3 regions of the Streptomyces sp. 17_S59 genome follow, and region 1 is predicted to be linked to each of the others. Evidence: riboswitches for the same ligand, from Rfam matches in the RefSeq annotation. Region 1 holds a riboswitch; each other region holds the start of a gene.
The links. Region 1 has a riboswitch for cyclic di-AMP ahead of AC1Z4A_RS12200 (transglycosylase family protein). Riboswitches for the same ligand answer to the same signal wherever they lie in the genome.
Positions count from the first base shown of each region.

Region 2: another riboswitch for cyclic di-AMP. It lies ahead of AC1Z4A_RS14605 (M23 family metallopeptidase); the one in region 1 lies ahead of AC1Z4A_RS12200 (transglycosylase family protein).
Region 3: another riboswitch for cyclic di-AMP. It lies ahead of AC1Z4A_RS24885 (M23 family metallopeptidase); the one in region 1 lies ahead of AC1Z4A_RS12200 (transglycosylase family protein).

Region 1 covers NZ_JBXOWD010000001.1:2,773,915-2,778,912, forward strand. Annotated here, with positions in the region: gene eno (phosphopyruvate hydratase) at 1-1,127, opposite strand, end outside; gene AC1Z4A_RS12200 (transglycosylase family protein) at 1,456-2,205, opposite strand; cyclic di-AMP (ydaO/yuaA leader) riboswitch at 2,210-2,388, opposite strand; gene AC1Z4A_RS12205 (transglycosylase family protein) at 2,648-3,703, opposite strand; gene AC1Z4A_RS12210 (cytochrome P450 family protein) at 3,868-4,998, opposite strand, start outside.
Region 2 covers NZ_JBXOWD010000001.1:3,298,187-3,303,184, reverse strand. Annotated here, with positions in the region: gene AC1Z4A_RS14610 (DEAD/DEAH box helicase) at 15-1,589, shown strand; cyclic di-AMP (ydaO/yuaA leader) riboswitch at 1,926-2,061, shown strand; gene AC1Z4A_RS14605 (M23 family metallopeptidase) at 2,073-3,158, shown strand; gene AC1Z4A_RS14600 (MFS transporter) at 3,349-4,830, shown strand; gene AC1Z4A_RS14595 (aldo/keto reductase) at 4,952-4,998, shown strand, end outside.
Region 3 covers NZ_JBXOWD010000001.1:5,457,547-5,462,544, reverse strand. Annotated here, with positions in the region: gene AC1Z4A_RS24895 (HPr family phosphocarrier protein) at 1-211, shown strand, start outside; gene AC1Z4A_RS24890 (GntR family transcriptional regulator) at 480-1,181, opposite strand; gene AC1Z4A_RS24885 (M23 family metallopeptidase) at 1,386-2,189, opposite strand; cyclic di-AMP (ydaO/yuaA leader) riboswitch at 2,203-2,355, opposite strand; gene AC1Z4A_RS24880 (M16 family metallopeptidase) at 2,571-3,938, opposite strand; gene AC1Z4A_RS24875 (M16 family metallopeptidase) at 3,983-4,998, opposite strand, start outside.

The sequences.
Region 1 (4,998 bases):
AGGTCGGCGATGGTGACGTCCTCGGTCTCGCCGGAGCGGTGGGACATCATGCACTTGAAGCCGCTGCGCTGGGCCATCTCGACGGCGTCGAGGGTCTCGGTCAGCGAGCCGATCTGGTTGACCTTGACCAGCAGGGCGTTGGCGGTGCCCTCCTCGATGCCCTTGGCGAGGCGCTCGGGGTTGGTGACGAACAGGTCGTCGCCGACGAGCTGGACCTTGTCGCCGAGCTTGTCGGTGATGGTCTTCCAGCCGGCCCAGTCGTCCTCGAACAGCGGGTCCTCGATGGAGACCAGCGGGTACGCCTCGACCAGCTCGGCGTAGTACTCGGTCATCTGGGCGGCGGTGCGGTCCTGGCCCTCGAACGTGTAGACGCCGTCCTTGTAGAACTCGGAGGCGGCGACGTCCAGCGCCAGCGCGATGTCCTGGCCGGGGGTGTAGCCGGCCTCCTTGATGGCCTCGAGGATGAGGTCGAGGGCCTCGCGGTTGGAGCCCAGGTTCGGGGCGAAGCCGCCCTCGTCGCCGAGGCCGGTGGACAGGCCGCGGCCCTTCAGCACCTTCTTGAGGGTGTGGTAGACCTCGGTGCCCCAGCGCAGGGCCTCGGAGAAGGACTCCGCGCCGATCGGGGCGATCATGAACTCCTGGATGTCCACGTTGGAGTCGGCGTGCGAGCCGCCGTTCAGGATGTTCATCATCGGAACGGGCAGCAGGTGCGCGTTCGGGCCGCCGAGGTAGCGGAAGAGCGGCAGGTCGGACGCCTCGGAGGCGGCGTGCGCGACGGCGAGGGAGACGCCCAGGATGGCGTTGGCGCCCAGCGAGCCCTTGTTGTCGGTGGCGTCCAGGTCGAACATGGCCTGGTCGATCAGGCGCTGCTCGGTGGCGTCGTAGCCGACCAGCTCCGGGCCGATCTGCTCGATGACGGCGAGGACGGCCTTCTCGACGCCCTTGCCGAGGTAGCGCTCCGGGTCGCCGTCACGCAGCTCGATGGCCTCGAAGGCACCGGTGGAGGCGCCGGACGGCACGGCGGCACGGCCCGTGGAGCCGTCGTCGAGGCCGACCTCGACCTCGACCGTGGGGTTGCCTCGCGAGTCGAGGATCTCGCGAGCTACGACGACGTCGATGGACGGCACGAGGGTCTCCTTCGTGTGTGTCTGGAGTTCTGCAGCACGAGCCTAACGGGCCCGGGAGGCTGCCCCCGCCCGCGGACCGCGCAACCGGGCCGGAAAATCTGAAAAAACAGCACAAACGCCGAGATCGCGGGATGAACAGCCCGTCTGTTCGCTCAACGGAAAAACCGCCCGGGAACGACGGAGCCCCGCTCCGATGCGGCTCGGGGGGAAGGCGCATCGGAGCGGGGCGGTCCCGCGCATGAGCGGCGTCGCGGCGGAGGCCGCTCACCCGTCGGTCGTGCACCGGTCCTCGCCCGTGCTCGGGGCGGAGGGCGAGGACCGGACGCGATCAGCTGGTGTGCAGCATCTGACCCGGGTAGATGGTGTCCGCGTTGGCGACGATGTTCTTGTTGAGGTCGTACAGCTTCTCCCAGCCGCCCTTGATCTGCTGGGTCTCAGCGATCTTGGAGAGGGTGTCGCCTTCCTTGACCTCGTAGTTGCCGTCGCCCTTCTGCACGGTCTGCGGGGCGGCGTGCTTCGGCGCGCGCTGCTTCGGCGCCGGGGTCTCGTCGGCCTGCTCGTCCGCCTCCTGGGCCGGCTTGGCGTGCTTCGGCGCGGTGGAGCGCTGGCTGCGGTCGGCGTGGCTCGTGGTGGAGCTGCCGTGCGAGGAGGACTTCGAGGACTTCTTCGACACGGAGCCGGAGCCCGAGGTGTCCACGTCGGCCTTCGCGCCGCCCTTGCTCAGGCTGCCCGCGCCGGCGCAGCCCCAGGCGCCCGGGCCCTGCATGGCGAGCAGGCGCTCGGCGGTGGCGATCTGCTGGGCCTTGGTGGCCAGGTCGGCGCGCGGGGCGTACTGGGTACCGCCCGCGGCGACCCAGGAGTCCTGCGCGAACTGCAGGCCGCCGTAGTAGCCGTTGCCGGTGTTGATGTGCCAGTTGCCAGTGGACTCGCACTGGGCGACCTTGTCCCACTGGTCGACGGAGGCGGCGTGGGCGGAGGTCGCGACCATCAGAGGGGCTGCGACCGCTGCGCCGGTGACGCCGGCGAGCGCGACGATGCGGACGGCCTTGGACGGACGACGGTGCTTGCCCTTGGACATGAGTCGTTTTCCTCACCGACGCCTACGAGGTGAGCTGTCGGGTTCGGACCGTGAGTCTGCCCGGCCCGGTGTTGTGCACCGGGCTTCACCCCAAGCCGTCCCGCTCCCCAGGCCACTGGCCGTGGGACCGGATCCGGCGCCCTACCTTGGTTCCCCCGCTCCTGCCTACGGCGCTTGCGCGACGACTCCCCCGGCCGCCGGCAGGATTCGGCGTGCGGCCGTGGTGCTCGCGGTGGCGAGCGGTGACGACGTTAAACACAGTCAGGCGGCGTGTTCAAACCCCACTTTTCGGCCACGGTTGCCGGAAGTTACTCGTGGGAACCGATCATTTCCGCAGGTGAGGCGGGGTTTGAAGCGAACGGACGAACTCACTCCAGCCCCAACCGAACGAGACCCATGTCTCACTTTCGACTGGAACGGACATTCGCCCCGAACCTCCCTGCTACTTACGGACATCGAGCCGCTGACCAGGCTTGATGAGGTCCGGATCGCTTCCGACAGTTTTGTTGTTCTTCTGATAGAGCGTCTGCCAGCCACCGGCAACGGAGTGCTCCTCCGCTATGACTGACAGGTTGTCACCGGGGCGCACCGTGTAGTCGCCCGCACCGGCCGACAGGTCCGTACGGGCGTCCTCGCCGCCGCGCGAGGCGTGCTGCGCGTCGCCGGAGCGCGAGGGCTCGGCGCGGTGCCTGCCGGTGCCGGGCTCGGTGGACGCTCCGTCAGGCGACTGCGGGGTGGCGGACGCCGGGTCCACGGGGGTGCCCGAGGGGTCGCCGGAGGGGTCCTTGCGGTGCTTCCCGTCCGGCGCGTCCGGAGAGCCTGTCGCCGGGGCGGACGAGGAGGGGCTCGTGGAGGGGCTCGTGGAGGGGCTCGCGGAAGAACCGGGCGAGGACGGCGAGGCGGACGGGGACGAGGACGAGGACGAGGAGGGCGACGAGGACGGCGAAGTGGATGCGCCGGGCGTCTGCGACGTGGAGGGCGACGGCGTGGAGGTCCCGGACGGCGCACCCGACGGGGTGCCGTTGCCGCCCTTGCCTCCCTTGTGCGCCGGGGAGGTCGGCGTGGAGGTCCCGTGCTCCGGCGTGACCGACGTCGGCCGCTCGGACACGGGCTTCGAGGGCCCGTCCGGCACGGTCGACTCGCCGCCGCCCGGGTTCACCTCGGCCACCGGCTGATCCTTGGTCAGCCCCGCACCGGACGCGCAGCCCTGCCAGGCCTCCGGGCCCTGCCCCTGAAGCACCCGCTCCGCGACGGCGATCTGCTGGGCGCGGCTGGCCAGGTCCGGGCGCGGCGCGTAGGCCAGGCCGCCGTTCTGCTCCCACACGTCCTGGGTGAGCTGGAGCCCGCCGTAGGAGCCGTTGCCCGAGTTGGCGCTCCACATGCCCCCGGTCTCGCACTGGGCGACGTGGTCCCAGGTCCCCGTGTCCGCGGCGCTGGCGCCGGTGGCCGCGAGCAGCGGCATGGCGATGCTCGCGCCCGTCACCCCCGCTGCGAGCACGATGGCGGGTACCTGGCGGGGGCGGCGATGTCTACCGGAGCCGGAGCGCATGTGAGGGCCTCTCGTGTGGCGGCTGATGTGGTCGTCGAACATAGCGACGACCCCCGAGGGTCACAAGCCGGTGTAGCGGAGGTCACGCGGAGATCACATAGGCCGGCGCGAGGTCATCTGATAGTGGATCCGGGGCGCTCGGGCGTGAACGCGACCGGCAGCGTGCGCAGTCCGCGCATGATGAGTCCGCCGCGCCAGCGCAGGTCGTCGGGGTCGGCCGCGAGCCGCAGATCGGGCAGCCGGCGCAGCAGCGTCGCGAGCGCCGTCTGCCCTTCCAGGCGCGCCAGTGGTGCGCCCAGACAGTAGTGGATGCCGTGCCCGTAGCCGAGGTGCTGGTTGTCGCGCCTGGCCAGGTCGAGGGTGTCGGGGTCGGCGAAGCGCGCCGGGTCGCGGTCGGCGGCGGCGAGGACGACGAGCACGGGGTCGCCCTCGGCGATGCGCTGCCCGCCCAGGGTGAGGTCCTGGGTCGCGAACCGCCACGTGGCCAGCTCCACCGGCCCGTCGTAGCGCAGGAGTTCCTCCACACCGGTCGCCAGCAGGCTCTCGTCGCCCTCCGCGAGCGCCCGCTGGAGGCGCTCGCGCTGCTCCGGATGGCGCAGGAGCGCATAGGTTCCGTTACCGATCAGGTTCACAGTTGTTTCAAAACCGGCGAACAAGAGGATGAAGGCCATGGCCGCGGCCTCGTTCTCGGTGAGGTGCTCGCCGTGGTCGCTCGCCCTGATCAGTCCGGAAATGAGGTCTTCCCCGGGATCCTCCCGCTTTCGGTTGATCAGTTCCGCGAGGTACGTCCGCATCTTCTTGACGGAGCGGGCCACTCCACCGCGCGGCCCGCCGCCGTGGCGGATCATCATCCCCGCCCAGTCGCGGAAGTCGTCCTGGTCCTCGGCCGGGACGCCGAGCATGTCGCAGATGGCGTAGATGGGGAGGGGAAAGGCGAACTCGTGGATGAGGTCCGCCTCCCCCTTCTCGGCGCCCTGCTTATTCAAAATCGTGCCGATGAGCTGGTCGGTCAGCTCCTGCACCCGGGGCGCGAACTCCGCCACCCGGCGCGGGGTGAACGCCTTGGAGACCAGGCGGCGCAGCCGGGTGTGGTCCGGGGGGTCGATGTTGAGCAGGTGCGTCATCAGGTTCGCGCTGCGCTCCCCGGGGATGCCGACCTTGCCCTTGCCGTGGGCGCTCTCGGCGTGGTGCACGGGGTTCTTCGACAGCCGCTGGTCGGCGAGCGCCTGCCGGGCGTCGGCGTA
Region 2 (4,998 bases), 520 kb from region 1:
AGGGAAGGTCCCCAATGACTCGCTCTGCCGCACGTCCCGATGGCTCCGGTCGCCGCCCCGACGGATCAGGGCGCCCCAGCCGCGCCTCCCGCCCCTCCCGCGCGCCCCGCAACCAGGGCTCGCCCCGCAACCAGGCCCCTTCGGGCCCCGCGCGCCGCAGGCCCGCCGCGCCCCAGGGCGGTGAGTTCGAGGTCCCGGTCACCACGACGCCGGCGCTGCCGCCCGTCGACTCCTTCGCCGCGATGGACATGCCCGCGGCCCTGCTCTCCACCCTGACCCGGGAGGGCGTCACCGAGCCCTTCCCGATCCAGGCGGCCACCCTCCCCAACTCCCTCGCCGGCCGCGACGTCCTCGGCCGCGGCCGTACGGGCTCCGGCAAGACCCTCGCCTTCGGCCTGGCGCTCCTGGCCCGCACCGCGGGCCGACGGGCCGAGCCCGGGCGCCCGCTCGCGCTCGTGCTCGTCCCCACACGGGAACTGGCCCAGCAGGTCACCGACTCCCTCGCCCCGTACGCGTCCGCCGTCAACCTGCGGACCGCCACCGTCGTCGGCGGCATGTCCATCGGCCGGCAGGCCCAGACCCTCGCGCGCGGCGCGGAGGTCCTGGTCGCCACGCCGGGCCGGCTCGCGGACCTCATCCAGCGCGGCGACTGCAAGCTCGGCGACGTGACGATCACGGTCCTGGACGAGGCCGACCAGATGGCCGACATGGGCTTCCTGCCGCAGGTCACCCGGCTGCTCGACCAGGTCGCCCCGGACGGCCAGCGGATGCTGTTCTCCGCGACCCTCGACCGCAACGTCGACCGGCTCGTGCGCCGCTTCCTCAGCGACCCGGTGACGCACTCCGTCGACGCCTCGGTGGGCGCGGTCGTCACGATGGACCACCACCTGCTGCACGTCGCGGACATGGACGCGAAGAAGGACACGGTCACGCGCATCGCGGCCCGCGCCGGGCGCGTGATCATGTTCGTGGACACCAAGCGGGGCGCCGACCGCCTGGTCAAGCGGCTGCTGTCGCAGGGCGTACGGGCGGCGGCGCTGCACGGCGGCAAGAGCCAGCCGCAGCGCAACCGGGTGCTCGACCAGTTCCGTACGGACCAGGTCACGGCCCTGATCGCGACGAACGTGGCGGCGCGCGGCATCCACATCGACGGCCTGGACCTGGTCGTCAACATAGACCCGCCGGTCGACCACAAGGACTACCTGCACCGGGGCGGCCGCACGGCACGGGCGGGCGAGTCGGGAACGGTCGTCACGCTCGTACTGCCGGAAGAGCGGCGTGAGATGAGCCGGATGATGGCCACGGCGCAGATCACCCCGAACACGGCCCGGGTCCACCCGGAGGACCCGGAACTGGCCCGCATCACGGGCGCCCGCGAGCCGAGCGGAATCCCGGTGACGATCGCACCTCCGCCCCAGCCGCAGCCGAAGCAGAAGACGAAGCCGAACGCGATCTCGAAGCGCACGGACACCCCGTCCCGCTCCCGCCGCCGGCCGCGCCCGGGCGCCCAGCAGCCGGACGCCCCGCGCAGCGAGGGCACCCAGGCGCGCCGTCGGCGCCCCCGCCGCCCCTCGTCGAACAACGGCTGAGCCAACGCCGGACGGGCTGGAAAATCCAGCCCGTCCGGCGCTTGAGGACCGGGGGTCCGGGGGCGGAGCCCCCGGTTACGGGAAGGGGCGGGGTGGGGAAAGACCGCCGGAGGCCGACCCGCCCCCACCGCCCCACCGCCCCGCCACCCACCCCCGTACCGTCCGTATTCATCCGCATGCAGAGCCATAACAACTGACGAACGCTCAGTTCGCACGAACTGCAAAGACTCCCCAAGAGCGTTGTGGATTCACGCTTTCGGCTTGGATTTCGGCCGCCGTGTCTATTAACGTTCGATAACGCAGCGCGGTTGTTGTCACCGCCGCAAGGGGCGGCGCCGTGCGCCTTCGCCGAATCCCGTCGGTGGAACCGGGGAACCACACTCTGGGGTGAGTCGGGCCGCACGCCGGCCCGTAGGGGACCTTCCTGCTCCGAACCCGTCAGCTAACCCGGTAGGCGAGTAGGAAGGAAAGGAGTGCGCCTCCGTGGCGTCCAACATGCCTGCTGACGACGGCAGTTCGTACGACCCCCTGTATGACCCCTCGTACGCCCCCTCCGAGGAGACCGCGGCCCCGGCCGGCCGGGGCCGGCACCGCGTGGTGAAGCAGCGCGGCGGCACGATGGCCCGCAGCGGTGCGGTGCTGGGCGTGGGCATGATCGCGGCCGTCGGCGCGGGCGGAATGGCGAGCGCCCAGGAGCGGCAGGCGGCGCCGATATCCGTGCCCGATCTGGCGCAGAAGATTCCGGGAGTCGGCTCGCTGATAGGCGGCGAGGAGAACGGGCATTCGGATTCCGCCGCGCAGGGCGCAGCAGCGGACGGGACGGCCGTCGTCCGGGACACGGCGGATGCGGGCGAGGCCCTGCGCAACCGGATCCTCCAGCAGGCGGAGCACCAGCAGGCCGCGGCCGACCGGGCCGCGGAGGAGGGCGAGCTGCACGCGGCGGCGGAGCGGCAGCGGCAGGCCGCGGCGGAAAGAGTCGAGGCCCACAAGGCGGAGCAGGCGCAAGCGCAGCAGGCGCAGCAGGCGGAAGCAGCGGCAGCGGAGGCCCGGCAGGAGCAGGCCGGGCACGGACAGACCCACCCCGCGGCGGGAGCGGCAGCCGAAAAGCCCTCGGCCGCCGGGGAGTCCGGGGCGGAGGACGCCTCCGAGGGCGCGTCCAGGACCTCCGCGTCCGGCTCGTACGTCCTCCCCGTGGCCTCGTACACCCTCACCGCGGGCTTCGGCCAGGCCGGGAACATGTGGTCCGCGAACCACACCGGCGAGGACTTCGCGGCCCCGACCGGCACCCCCGTGAAGGCGGTGTCCGGCGGCACGGTCACCCAGGCGGGCTGGGCGGGCGCGTACGGCTACCGGATCGTACTGACGCTCGACGACGGCACCGAGGTCTGGTACTGCCACCTGTCGTCGATGGTCATCACCTCGGGCCAGGTCGGCACCGGCACCGTCATCGGCCGGGTCGGCGCGACCGGCAACGTCACGGGCCCCCACCTGCACCTGGAGGTGCGGCCGGGCGGCGGCTCGCCGGTGGACCCGCTGCCCTGGCTGCGGGCGCGAGGACTCCAGCCGTAAGGGCCGTCCGGCCGTAAGGGCAGCTGTAAGAGGAGCCGCCCGGTCGTAGGAGCCGTCCACTCGTATGAGCGCTCCCGTCCCGGGACGGCTCCTGCAACCGCAGCGAGGCAGTCGGGCGACAATCGCATAAGTCGTCCTATTAGCCCTGATTCCCGTGAATGTTCTGAGTTCGATCGGGAAATCAGAGAACGTGACGACGACTGCGAGGACGATCACCACGTCCGTGCCCGCCCGCCTGGACCGGCTCCCCTGGTCCCGGTGGCACTGGACCGTGGTGATCGGACTCGGCACGGTGTGGGTCCTCGACGGCCTCGAAGTCACCGTCGTCGGCAACATCGCCGGCCGCCTCTCCGAGCGGGGCAGCGGCCTGCCCATCACCTCGGGCGGCGTGACGGGCCTCGCCGCGGCGCTGTACGTGGCCGGGGCCTGCTCCGGAGCGCTGTTCTTCGGGCGGCTGACGGACCTGTTCGGCCGCAAGAAGCTCTTCATGGTCACGCTCGCCGTCTACCTGACGGCCACCGCGCTGACCGCGCTGTCCTACTCCTCCTGGTGGTTCTTCGCCTTCCGCTTCTTTACGGGCTTCGGCATCGGCGGGGAGTACGCGGCCATCAACTCCGCGATCGACGAGCTGATCCCGGCCGCCTACCGGGGCCGCGTCGACCTGATCATCAACGGCAGCTTCTGGCTGGGCGCCATCGCGGGCTCGCTGCTGTCGATACTGATGCTCGACACGAGCATCTTTGCGAAGGACGTCGGCTGGCGGCTGACGTTCGGGCTCGGCGTCGTCCTGGGGCTGGTCATCCTGTTCGTACGCCGCCATGTGCCGGAGAGTCCGCGCTGGCTCTTCATCCACGGCCGGGGAGAGGAAGCCGAATCGCTCGTCACCGCGATCGAGCAGCGCGTCACGGCGGAGCGGAAGACCGCGCTCCCGCCGGCCAAAGGGCGCTTCGCCATCCGCCAGCGCAAGAGCTTCGGCTTCCGCGACATCGCGCGCACGGTCTTCTCCGACTACCGGCGGCGGGCCGTGCTCGGGCTGGCGCTCTTCATCGGCCAGGCGTTCCTCTACAACGCGATCACCTTCGGCTTCGGCGCGATCCTCACCCGCTTCTTCGGGGTCTCCACTTCCCGTACCGGCTACTTCTTCGCGGTAATAGCGGTGGGCAACTTCCTCGGCCCGCTCTTCCTGGGGAAGCTCTTCGACACGCTCGGCCGCCGCATCATGATCTCCTCGACCTATCTGCTGGCCGGGTTGCTGCTGTTCGGCACGGCCTGGCTCTTCGGCGCCGGGCACCTGAACGCCGTCACGCTCACCGCGTGCTGGGCGGTTGTGCTGTTCTTCGCCTCCGCGGGCGCGAGCAGCGCGTACCTCACCGTCTCCGAGATCTTCCCGATGGAGACCCGGGCGATGGCCATCGCCTTCTTCTATGCGGTGGGCACGGCGGCGGGCGGCATCAGCGGCCCGCTGCTCTTCGCCTCGCTCACGAAGAGCGGGGTCGTCATGGACACGGTCCTGGCCTTCGACATCGGCGCGGCCCTGATGTGCGTGGGCGGCGTGGTGGCGGCCTTCCTGGCGGTGCGGGCGGAGGGCCGCTCGCTGGAGGACATCGCGGCACCGCTGTCCGTGGGGCCCGGCCCCCCGGAACCCCTGCCGGCCCCGGCGCCGGCGGAATGAGGAATCCCAGGTCTCGCGTGACGGCCGAGGCGGACGAGGCAAGCAAGGCAGACGAGGTAAGCGAGGCGGACGAGGCAAGCGAGCCGGAATAGCAACTACGTTACGTGCGTTGACGTATGTCATGGCTGACAATCACCGCAAGATCGGCAAGCTCACGGTCCACCCGCT
Region 3 (4,998 bases), 2.7 Mb from region 1:
TGCGGCGACCGCCGCCGGCGTCCCCATGACGATCGCCAAGGCGGACGGCACCCCCGTCAACGCCGCCTCCATGCTCGCCGTGCTGGGCCTGGGCGCCCAGGGTGGCGAGGAGATCGTCCTCGCCAGTGAGGCGGAGGGTGCCGAGGCCGCGCTCGACCGGCTTGCCAAGCTCGTCGCCGAGGGGCTCGAGGAGCTTCCGGAGACCGTCTGATCCACCGGGCCCGCCTCTGACACAGGCCCGCGCTCGCTCCGGCGGGCCGAAGGATCCGCGGCGGGGCCGCGGCGGCTGACAGGTGCCGCCGCGGCCCTCTTGCGTTTCGCTCCGCGTTCCCGCCGCGCGGCATCGCGGATTACCCGCGTCATCCGCGCCCGTATGCGCAATTGCGCGTGCCGTGCGCGGCACCGCTGCCGCGCACGGCACGCCGACCGGAAACCGCCACGATTTCCCGGCCTATTTCCCCAGTAATAGCGGCGCGTTGTTAAGAGCGAAAACCGGCGGTGTTTACAGCGTGTTTCGGGTGGTCCGCCCGGCGCATCCGGTAGGTGCCGGGCGAGCGCCCGGCGCGCACCGCGGCGAGGGCGCGCGCCCGCTCCGCGTCCCGGCGGGCCACGGCGTCCACGAGCGCCCCGCACGTCTCCCAGTCCGCCACCGGGTGCAGCGGCGCCTCGGGCGCGTACACCCAGGCGATCTTGCGGCGCAGCTGGGTGAGCAGCGTGGCGAGGCTGGGGCTGCCGGAGGCCTGGGCGAGGGTCTCGTCGAACCAGTCGCCCAGGGGGCGCAGATCGCCCGTGCGGCCCGTGCGGGCCCGGTCCCGGCCCAGCCGGACCAGCCCGCGCAGGACCTTGAGGTGGGCGTCGGTGCGCCGCTGCGCGGCCCGCGCGGCGCCCAGCGGCTCCAGCAGGGCGCGAACGTCGAGCAGGTCGGCGGCCTCCTGCTCGGAGGGCTCCGCCACGCAGGCGCCGGCGTGCCGGCGGGTGGTCACGAAGCCCTCGGAGGCCAGGGTGCGCAGGGCCTCGCGGACGGGCACCCGGGAGACGCCGTAGCGGCGGGCGAGGAGTTCCTCGACGAGCCGGCTGCCGGGCGGGAAGACGCCGGAGACGATGTCGTCGCGAATCGCCGTGCACACGGCGTGCGTGGAAATCCGGCCGCCCTCACGCCTGTCTTCGCCCTCGCCGTTCACGCACGCGACTCTATGGCAAACTCCGGGAATTTCCGACGGCGCCTTATGGCCAAGGATATTTTCCGGCCAATGCGGCTGCCGGGCCGCTGGATATGAGCCGCCATCGGACAAGCCTGAGCCCGTACCGGACACGGACCGACGGAAAGGACCCCGGCCGGGGCCGGGGTCCTTCGCAAGCTCGTGTGCGGCTCCGCCGCGCGCCGGCTACAGGTCGACGCCGTGCGAGCGCAGGTAGGCGACCGGGTCGATGTCGGAGCCGTAGGTGGGGGCCGTGCGGGCCTCGAAGTGCAGGTGCGGGCCGGTGACGTTGCCGGTGGCGCCGGAGAGGCCGATCTGCTGGCCGGGGGTGACCGACTGGCCGACGGACACGTCGATCGACGACAGGTGGCCGTACTGGGTGTAGGTGCCGTCGTTCATCTTGATGACGACGTTGTTGCCGTACGCGCCGCCCCAGCCGGCCTCGACAATGGTGCCCATGCCCACGGCGTGCACGGAGGTGCCCGACTCGGCGTGGAAGTCGACGCCGGTGTGGCTGCCGGAGGACCACAGGCCGCTGGAGGCCTTGTAGCCGGTGGAGACGTAGGAGCCGTCGATCGGCATCACGAAGGTGTTGAGGCGCTTGCGCTCGGCCTCGCGGGCGGCGCGCTCCTTGGCGGCGCGCTCCTCCTCGATCTTGCGCTTGGCCTCTTCGGCGCGCTGCTTGGCGTCGGCGGCCTTCTGCCGGGCGGAGACCTCGGCCTGGTGGCGGGCGGCGGCCTCGTCGGCGGCGCTGCGCTGGGTCTCGGCCTGGGCGTCGACGTTGTCGGCCATGACGTCACCGATGACGATGGCCTGGTTGAGGCCGGTGTCCTCGGGGCGGTGGGTGTCGTCGGAGGCGGCGAAGGCCGGGGCGGCGACTCCGGCGACGACGCCGGCGGCCGTGAGGGTGGCTATGCCCGCCACGTTGGCGCCCACGCGAACGGCGCGGCCCGGACGACGGTGTTTCCCGGTGGGACGGGTGAACGACATGGCTGTCGCTATCCTTTCCTTCCTTCTCGCCTACCGGGTTAGCTGACGGGTTCGGAGCAGGAAGGTCTCCTACGGCTCCCTCGTGAAAGGGGGCCGATTCACCCCAGGGGACGTGTGGGTCCCCGGCTCCCCTTGCTCGCGCTCGGGGACTCGGCGATGACTGCCCGGGGCCGCGGTTGCGGCTCCGATCTGACGGACAGCCGCCCTGACGCTAATCCGCGTCAGATTCGAACGGCAAACAGAACGCAGCTTTTATGACGTACGCCACACGACCAACACGCAACCACTGCCTGAAATTGGACATAAGGGAGGCGCGTGGGACTCGGTGAGCCCACGCGCCTCCCTGGTGCGCCGGGGTACGGCTGCCGGCTTGAGCAGCCGTCAGGCCGTGACGACCGTCACGGGGCCGATGCCCAGCGCCTTGACCGGCTCCGTGATCTCGGCCGCGTCGCCGACGAGGACGGTGACCAGGCGGTCGGCCGGGAAGGCGCTCACGACGGCCGCGGTGGCCTCCACCGTGCCCGTCTCCGCGAGGCGTTCGTACAGCCGCGCCTGGAAGTCGTCCGCCAGGTGCTGCTCGACCTGGTCCGCCAGCGTGCCCGCGACGGCCGCCGCCGTCTCGTACTTCAGCGGGGCGACCCCGACCAGGTTCTGCACGGCCACGTCGCGCTCGGCCTCGGTGAGGCCCTCGGCGGCGAGCGTGCGCAGGACCGTCCAGAGGTCCTCCAGCGCCGGCCCGGTGTTGGGGGTGTCCACGGAGCCGCTGATGGCGAGCAGCGCGGTGCCCGTGCCCTCGGGGCCGGAGCGCAGCACCTGGCCGAAGGAGCGGACGCCGTAGGTGTAGCCCTTCTCCTCGCGCAGGACCTTGTCCAGACGGGACGTCAGGGTGCCGCCGAGGCAGTAGGTGCCGAGCACCTGGGCGGGCCAGACGCTGTCGTGCCGGTCCGGTCCGGTGCGGCCGATGAGCAGCTGGGTCTGGACCGCGCCGGGCCGGTCCACGATGACGACGCGGCCGGTGTCGTCGCCGCCGACCGCCGGCACGGGCCGGGGCTCGGCGGGGGCGCCCGTCCAGGCGCCCAGGGTGTCGGCCAGGACCTGGTCGAGGTCGATGCCGGTGAAGTCGCCGACGACCACCGCGGTCGCGGTGGCGGGGCGGACGTGCGCCTCGTAGAAGGCCCGCACGGCGGCGGCGTCGATGCGCTCGACGGTCTCCTCGGTGCCCTGCCGGGGACGGGACATCCGGGAGTCGGCCGGGAACAGCTCGGCGGACAGGGCCACGGCCGCGCGCCGGGCGGGGTTGGCCAGCTCGTGCGGGATCTCGTCCAGGCGGTTGCGGACGAGGCGCTCGATCTCGTCGTCCGGGAACGCGGGGGCGCGCAGGGCGTCCGCGAGCAGGCCGAGGGCCTTGGCCAGCCGGGAGGCGGGGACCTCCAGGGAGAGGCGGACGCCGGGGTGGTCGGCGTGCGCGTCGAGAGTGGCGCCGCAGCGCTCCAGCTCGGCGGTGAAGTCCTCCGCGCTGAGCTTGTCGGTGCCCTCCGAGAAGGCGCGCGCCATGATCGTCGCCACGCCGTCCAGGCCCTCGGGCTCGGCGTCCAGCGGGGCGTCCAGGCTGACCTCGACCGCGATGACCTGCTGGCCGGGGCGGTGGCAGCGGAGCAGGGTGAGGCCGTTGGACAGCTGCCCGCGCCCGGGGGCGGGGAAAGCCCAGGGGGTCGGCAGGCCGGGCTGGGGCTGGGGGTGGAATTCCATCGAGGGGCCTGCGGTCTCCGTGGTGCTCGGGGCTACGGCGTCGTTCACTGGGCCGTCTCCTCTTCCTCGTTCGTCTCGGCGGCGGTGGGGGCTCCGGTGCCCTCGGCATCGGTGTCCTCGGCGCCGTGGACGGCCTCGGCCTCCTCGGCCACGCCGTCGGCCGGCCCGGGCGTCGGCTCGTAGACCAGCACCGCGCGGTTGGCCGGGTGCAGCCGGGCCTTGGCGACCGCCTGCACCTCCTCGGGCGTGACCTCCAGGGCGCGGTCGACGGCCGTGAGGGCCAGCTTGGGGTCGCCGAACAGCACGGCGAAGCGGCACAGTTCGTCCGCCCGGCCGCTGACGGTGGCGAGCCGGTCCAGCCACTCGCGCTCCAGCTGGGCCTGGGCGCGCTCCATCTCCTGCGCGGTGGGCCCCTCGACGGCGAAGCGGGCCAGCTCCTCGTCCACGGCGGCCTCGATGGCGGGCACCTCGACGCCCCCGGACGCCTTGACGTCCAGCCAGCCGAGCGAGGGGGCGCCCGCGAGGCGCAGCAGGCCGAAGCCGGCCGCGACAGCGGTGCGGTCGTGGCGGACCAGGCGGTTGTGGAGGCGGGAGGACTCGCCGCCGCCGAGGATGGTGAGGGCCAGGTCGGCCGCGTCGGCCTCACGGGTGCCGTCGTGCGGGAGGCGGTAGGCGGCCATCAGCGCGCGGGAGGGCACCTCCTCGCGCACGACCTCGCGCAGCTCCTCGCCGAGGGTGTCGGGCAGCGAGCCGTCGCGCGGGGGCTGCTTGCCGTCGTGCGACGGGATGGAGCCGAAGTACTTCCCGATCCAGGCGAGCGTCTGCTCGGTGTCGATGTCGCCGACGACCGTGAGAACGGCGTTGCCGGGGGCGTAGTACGTGCGGAAGAAGGCGCGCGCGTCCTCCAGGGAGGCGGCGTCCAGGTCGGCCATCGAGCCGATCGGGGTGTGGTGGTACGGGTGGCCGTCGGGGTAGGCCATGCCGGTCAGCTTCTCGAACGCGGTGCCGTAGGGCACGTTGTCGTACCGCTGGCGGCGCTCGTTCTTCACGACGTCGCGCT